Regions from separate parts of the Arthrobacter sp. JCM 19049 genome, predicted to be linked through region 1. Evidence: riboswitches for the same ligand, from Rfam matches in the RefSeq annotation. Region 1 holds a riboswitch; the other holds the start of a gene.

Evidence for each region. Region 1 has a riboswitch for thiamine pyrophosphate ahead of JCM19049_RS06175 (ECF transporter S component). Riboswitches for the same ligand answer to the same signal wherever they lie in the genome.
Region 2: it holds a riboswitch for thiamine pyrophosphate, as region 1 does, so the genes downstream of both, JCM19049_RS04680 (3-oxoacyl-ACP reductase) here and JCM19049_RS06175 (ECF transporter S component) in region 1, are expected to answer to the same signal.

What each region holds. Positions count from the first base shown of each region.
Region 1 is NZ_BAXF01000085.1:3,534-6,918, forward strand. It holds gene JCM19049_RS18955 (hypothetical protein) at 1-117, shown strand, start outside; partial or broken gene JCM19049_RS18960 (Na+/H+ antiporter subunit E) at 199-600, shown strand; gene JCM19049_RS18965 (monovalent cation/H+ antiporter complex subunit F) at 695-862, shown strand; gene mnhG (monovalent cation/H(+) antiporter subunit G) at 862-1,221, shown strand; gene JCM19049_RS06170 (DUF4235 domain-containing protein) at 1,311-1,562, opposite strand; TPP riboswitch at 1,681-1,836, shown strand; partial or broken gene JCM19049_RS06175 (ECF transporter S component) at 1,903-2,366, shown strand; gene JCM19049_RS22330 (hypothetical protein) at 2,345-2,521, shown strand; TPP riboswitch at 2,628-2,779, shown strand; partial or broken gene JCM19049_RS23210 (ECF transporter S component) at 2,930-3,385, shown strand, end outside.
Region 2 is NZ_BAXF01000056.1:800-4,184, forward strand. It holds gene JCM19049_RS22215 (LLM class flavin-dependent oxidoreductase) at 1-149, opposite strand, end outside; partial or broken gene JCM19049_RS22220 (LLM class flavin-dependent oxidoreductase) at 343-798, opposite strand; gene JCM19049_RS04680 (3-oxoacyl-ACP reductase) at 835-1,638, opposite strand; TPP riboswitch at 1,718-1,812, opposite strand; gene JCM19049_RS04685 (hypothetical protein) at 1,956-2,114, shown strand; gene JCM19049_RS22225 (hypothetical protein) at 2,381-2,713, opposite strand; gene JCM19049_RS22230 (HNH endonuclease family protein) at 2,730-2,987, shown strand; gene JCM19049_RS04695 (hypothetical protein) at 3,189-3,385, shown strand, end outside.

The DNA.
Region 1 (3,385 bases):
CTGGATGAGGCCTCGGGCCAGCGCAACCGCGCCACACTGCGCCAGGAGTGGCCGCTGCTGCTGTTCATGACCCTGGTCTGGGGCGCGCTGTGGCAGGACTTCACCCCCGGAACCTAATCGTGGGGGCGCTGCTGTCCCTGCTGCTGGTCGCCCTGTTCCCGCTGCCCCGGTGCGTCTGTCGGGGCGCATCAACCGTGGTACTGCTTCCTGCTGCTGGGCTGGTTTATCATGCAGGTGGTGGCGGCCAGCCTGGAGGTTTCCTACCTGGCGCTTTTCCGGCGCCAGAAGACCCGCAGCTCCATCATCGCGGTGCGCCTGCACACCGACTCGGACCTGATCGTCACCACGGTCGGGCACGTGCTGACCCTGATCCCCGGATCGTTCGTGGTGGAGGTGGACCGGCGCAGCTCCACCCTGTACCTGCATTACCTCAACGCCTCCAACGCCATCAAGGTCGCCCGCTCCCGGGCGAAGATCCATGAAATCGAACGGCGGGTGATCATGGCCATCGGCAGCCACGACGAGTACGAGTACGTCAAGCAGGTGCGCAAGGACATCGCCCAGCGCGCCCGCCAGAAGGCCAAGGAGGCAAAGCGTTGAGCTACATCATCGTGGGAATCAGCGGAGTGCTGCTCTCGGTGGGTGCGGTGGCCTGCCTGATCCGGGTCGCCCGCGGACCTCCATCCTGGACCGGGTGCTGGCCCTGGATGTGATGCTGCTGATCATCTCCGCCGCCCTGTGCCTGGAAATGTACCTGAACCGGCACACCAACCACATCCTGTTCGTGGTGATCGCCTGCGCCATCGGCTTCATCAGCTCGGTCACAGTCTCCCGGTTCGTTTCCGACCAGAGGAATGCGTGATGGATCAGTTCCTGGAAATTGTGGCCGCCGGCTGCATGATCGTCGGCTCGCTGATGTCGTTGATCGCCGGCATAGGCCTGTTGACCTTCCCCGACCTGCTCACCCGGATGCATGCTGCCACCAAGCCGCAGGTGCTTGGCTTCCTGCTGCTGTTCATCGGGTTGGCCATCCACCTGCGCTCCTGGCAGGTGGTGCCGGTGCTCGCCCTGGCTTGGGGCGTGCAGCTGCTGACCGCACCGGTCTCCGCGCACATGATTGGCCGTTCCGGATACCGCACCAAGCACGTGAAGCGCGAAACGCTGTACAGCGACGAACTGCGCACCGTGGTGGAGAACGCCAGCCGCCAGAACAAGGACTAGCGCCACTGCCGGCACCGCGAACAAGGGCCCCGGAGCACCGCATCACGGTGCTTCGAGGCACTGCCTGCCCACGCGCAAACGCCGGGGAACTACTTGTTCAGCTTGGCCAACGCCTTGCGGGTGCCGCGGTCGGTGAGGACCTGGATGATCGCGGCCACCACGGAGGAGAAGACGGCGAACGCCAGGGCTTGGCGCATCGAGGCTTCGGCTTCGGCTTCCTGGCCGTGGCGCGGGGCGTCATTGCCGGTGAATCCCTTCCACAGGCGGTCCACCAGCTTGCTGCCGACAAACCCGGCTCCCAGGGAAATGCCGGTGGCGAGCAGCTTCATCATTGGTTTCATTCTTCGCGCTCCTGTTCGCATGGGGACTTCTCTTTCTATCGAAAGCATATCCTGAGCTATGGTGGCATCGCAGACATGGCATCGGGTGATCCACGGATCGCCGCGGCAATCTGCTGACAAGAAACGACAGGGGAGCGTCATACCGTCCCCGAGGCTCACCGCGCAGCAAACGCCGGTGGCCGGGACCGGTGGAAGACGCTGAGAGTGCGATAGATCGCAGACCCTCGAACCTGCTCCGGCTAGTACCGGCGAAGGAAGTCGAGAATCTCAGATGTGCGGCAGGGACAGCTCCCTGCGCATCCGCATGTGCTCCCCTCCTGAACCAGGAGGATGGAAGAAAATGGCAACAACCAAGCGAACCGGCGGCACCTCATGGAAGGTCGCGGACATCGTGATCGCCTCGGTCATCGCCGTGGCTTCGGGCGTGGTGTTCTGGGCGTGGAGCGCCAGTTACGGTTTCGTGACGCTGGCCTTCGCCGCGTTCCCGCCGGCCAGCGCGCTGCTCTCGGGCATGTGGCTGTTCCCCGCGGTCCTCGGGGCGCTGATCATTCGCAAGCCCGGTGCGGCACTGTACTGCGAACTGCTGGCCGCCATCATCGAGGCCCTGCTGGGCACCCACTGGGACTGACGGTGCTGGTCTCCGGGCTGCTGCAGGGGCTGGGTGCCGAGCTGGTGTTCGCGCTCTTGCGCTACCGGGTGTGGAACCTGTCCGCCGCCATGCTGGCCGGTTTCTGCTCCGGCTTCCTCAGCGCCCTCAACGGTGCTACATCACCGCCCACTTCGTGCACTACACCGCCGGGATGAAGCTGTTCCATGTGGCGGCGATGAGCGTCTCCGGGTTGCTGATCGCCGGGATCTGCTCGTTTTTCCTCACCCGCATGCTGGCCAACACCGGTGCCTTGGCCTCCCTGCCCAGCCGCCGGGCCCACCGGGAACCGGTGTTCACCCGCTCCCGCTAGGCGGCGCCTGACGGCGGGAGCAAGAGCAATATGACGTCCGCCCTAAACCGGTCGCCGGTCCGGGTTCTGCCCGACCGGCATCCTGGGGTATGGTGGCAACGCAGACATAAACCGACAGGGGAGCGTCATACCAGCGCTGCGTGCCGCTAGGTGCGTCACGGCAGGTGTAAGGGTAAAAGACGCTGAGAGTGCGATAGATCGCAGACCCTCGAACCTGCCCCGGCTAGTACCGGCGAAGGAAGTCGAGAATCTCAGGTATGCCCCCGGGGACGCGCCCCGGTTCGCATACATGCTCCCCTCCTGATTCAGGAGGATATTTAAGTGACAACAACACCGTTGCGGGCCAGCAGCTCGTGGAAGGTCGCCGACATCGTCGTCGCCTCGGTGATCGCCGTGGCTTCGGGCGTGGTGTTCTGGGGATGGAACGCCGGTTACGGCTTCATTTCCCTGGCCTTTGTGGCCTTCCCGCCGGCCAGCGCCTTCGTGGCCGGGATGTGGCTCTTTCCGGCAGTGCTCGGGGCCTGATCATCCGCAAGCCAGGCGCCGCTCTGTACTGTGAACTGCTGGCCGCGGTGATCTCCGCGCTGCTGGGCTCGCAGTGGGGCATCACCGTGCTGGTTTCCGGCATTGTCCAGGGCCTGGGCGCGAGGTGGTGTTCGCGCTCTTCCGCTACCGGGTGTGGAACCTTGGGGCGGCGATGCTGGCGGGGTTGGGCGCCGGACTGTTCGGTGCGCTAAGCGAGGCCTACCTGATGGCCTACTACGCGGAATACACCGCGGGCATGAAGCTTTTCCACGTGGCGGCGATGAGCCTCTCCGGCCTGGTGATTGCCGGCATCCTGTCCTACTTCGCCACCCGCGCGCT
Region 2 (3,385 bases), on a different contig from region 1:
CGGGCTTCCTCATGCGTGCGCCCCACGTAGGTCACCAGCCCCGGCATGATCGCCACCGCTTCCGGGTCGCGTCCGGCCGCGGCGATCCGGGAGCGCAGGTCGGTACCGTACTCCAGGGCCATCTGCCGGTCGGCGGCCACCGCGTACACGGCCTCGGCATATTTCGCGGCCAGCTCCCGACTGCGGGGAGGAGCCGGCCTGGAACAACACCGGGGCCCGCTGCGGGCCGCCGGGAACGTTCAGGGGCCACGCACCGTGAAGTGCTCCCCACGTGTTCGATGGGCTGCAGAAGTTCCAGGTTGGCGAAGTCCCCATCCCGCTGGCCTGTATGGCCTGGGCCGGGAAGGAATCCCACAGTCGGCGCACCACCTGAATGAATTCATCGGCTCGCGCATATCGGGTGTCATGGTCCCCCAGCCCGGGCATCGAATGGTTCTGCGCCTCGGCATCCCACATGCTGGTGACCACGTTGACCCCGGCCCGCCCGCCGGAGAGGTGGTCCAGGCTGGCCAGCATTCTGGCGGCATGGAATGGGGAGTAGAAGCTGGAGGAGACAGTACACACCAAGCCAATGTGCTCGGTGTGCTGGCTCAACGCCGAGAGCAGGGTCAGCGGCTCGTAGAACCAGGTGGGTCCGGCCTTTGCGGCCTGCGGGGAGATGGATTGGCCGTCGGCCAGGAACACCGCGTCCAGCAGCCCGCGCTCTGCGGTCTGCGCCAGCTGCGTGTAGTACGGTGTCGCCCAGGCGTTCGGCAGCGGAGTCCGGGTCCCGCCAGGCAGCCTGGTGGTGGCCTGCACCGTAGATGAACAGGTTGAGTTTCAATTGCTTGGGGCTCATCCCTTGACCAGTCCCCCATCCACGATCAGGTTCTGTCCGGTCACGCCGCGGGCCCAGGGGGAGGCGAAGAACAGGACGGCGTCCGCCAGTTCGGCCGGGCTGGTGACCTTGCGCAGCGGTGTGCCGGAGGCGATGAAGTCAAAGACCTCTTCCGGGGTGGCCGCGGAGGCGTCGGTCGTGCGCAGCAGTCCGCCCGATACCATGTTCACGGTGATCCCCTCGGGTCCCAGGTCATCGGCGAAGGTGCGGGTCAGCGACAGCAGTGCCGCCTTGGTAGCCGTGTAGTCGTGGTACGGGACCACCGGATGCTGGAAGAGGTTCGTGCCGATATTGATGATCCGTCCAAAGCCGGCTTTGCGCATGTTCGGCAGCACGGCCTGGATTGCGGCGACCGGGGCCAGCACCGACCCGGTGAACTGCTTGCTCAAATCGGCCGCGCTGAGTTCGCCAGCCTTGGGTCGGGCGTCCCCGTTGAAGGAGAAGTCGACCAGCGCATTGTTGACCAGCGTGGTCAGCGGCTTGCCAAAGTGCTCTTCGGCCTGGCGGACCAAGTCCTTCAGCTGCCCGGCTTCACGCACATCAGCCTGTACGGCCAGGGCCTGATCGGGGTAGCGGGCAGCCAGATCGGTGGCGGCCTGCCCCGAGGAGTGGTAGTTGAGGACCACGTTCGCTCCGGCGTCCAGGAAGGCGGTGCTGATGGCCGCGCCCAGCCCGCGCGCGGCGCCGGTGACCAACACCTGCTGCTCTGCCAGGGGCAGAGCACTGTTGCTGGTTTCGACGGTGGTGGTTTGTGTGTTCATGGTGTTCGAACTCCTTGAATGTGGGTCAAGGCGAACGGAACCCGGTGGATACGCCGCAGCCACTCAAAGGTGCGGGGCATCGTGGAATCCAGGACATTCCCTTCGCCAGTACTAACTGGTGCAGGTTCGACGGGTGTTTTCTCAGCCGCTGCGGCGGCACCCCGTGTCACTAACCCCATTCCTACCACATCCAGCGACCAGGCACCGACTTGGAGACTTTTTGGCCCGGACAATGCCGAGGCCGCGCCGTTGCCGTTACGAAAACGGACGGGACCGGACTCCTTGTCGCTTTGCCGGAACCGGCCTACGGTGAGGATATGGACACGGTAAATGACAAGGGCAAGGATCCCTACGCACCAGAAAACATCGACACCGGCGAAGTGTCACCCGAGCAGCTGAAGAAGTGGCGTGATGAGGGCGGGGCATCGCACACCCGTCCGGGACAGGACGAGGATCCGGGAACCGCGACCAACTAGCGCGGTCTGCGTCACGGACACCACATGAAGGTGCCCCGGCGGTTCGGGCGATAGTGTCGCCCCGAAGCGATAAGGTGCTGGCTGTACACCACAGGCAGCACCTTATTTTTGGTGCGCCCACTGCATCGAAGGGAACCTTCTACCGCATGCGCAGCCCGCGTCGCTTCACCACCCTGGCCCTCTTGCTTGGCTCACTGTCACTGACCTCATGCTCGGCCGGGACGCTCAGCGATTTCAACTCCGACGCCGCTCCAGGGCAAACGCAGTCACAAGCCCCCTCCACCGGCGGCCCCATCACCGAAGAGCAAAGCCTTGAGTTTGCAGAATCGCTGGCGTTGCTTGAGGAAATCGACGTCAAGGGCCGCGCCCCGAAGACCGGGTACTCGCGCGAGGAATTCGGCAAGGGCTGGAAGGACCCCGACCGCAACGGGTGCGACGCGCGCAATGACATTCTCGCCCGGGACCTGAAGGACGTGGAATACCGGGAGGGACGCATTGAATGCGTGGTGCTCAGCGGCGTACTTGATGACCCCTACACCGGCAAGAGCATCTCCTTTGTGCGCGGGCAGGGAACCAGCAGCGCAGTGCAGATCGACCATGTGGTGGCGCTTTCGGATGCCTGGCAGAAGCGCCCAGCAGTGGGACGCCGAAACGCGCCTGAACTTTGCCAACGACCCGCTGAACCTGATGGCTGTGGATGGCCCGACCAATGCATCCAAGGGCGACAAGGACGCGGCAACGTGGCTGCCACCCAACCGCTCCTTCCGGTGCAGCTACGTTTCCCGTCAGACGCAGGTGAAGGCGAAATATGACGCGTGGATGACAAAGGCCGAACAGGCGGCCATTGAGAAGATCCTGCGCAGCTGCCTCTAACCGCGCACACCCCCGGCTCACGGCGGTGAACCGGTTTTTCCTAGGTTTACCCTGCTCCCCGAGGCGCCGCTTCATCCCACTGCGGTAGGTGAGCAAGCACATCTAGTCCTTTCGGAGGATTCCTTCGGACAACTATTTGTGCAATTATTGTAATTACAGTCATTGGTTTTTCACGGGACAGCGTGGTCTACGGAACAAGGGATGCGTGATGCAGAGATGAAGATGCGGCTTCTGGGGGTTGCGCTTTTGGTGTGCGGTGCCGCGGTCTTCATCTTTGCTCTCAACGTTCAGCATCGTGAGTTGGCCTACGGCCTGCTTACTGGGGCATACCTGCTCTTCGTGCTGGCCGTATGCACGCTGGTCGGACGAATCGTGGGAGCCTCGCGGGTGGGGCCACC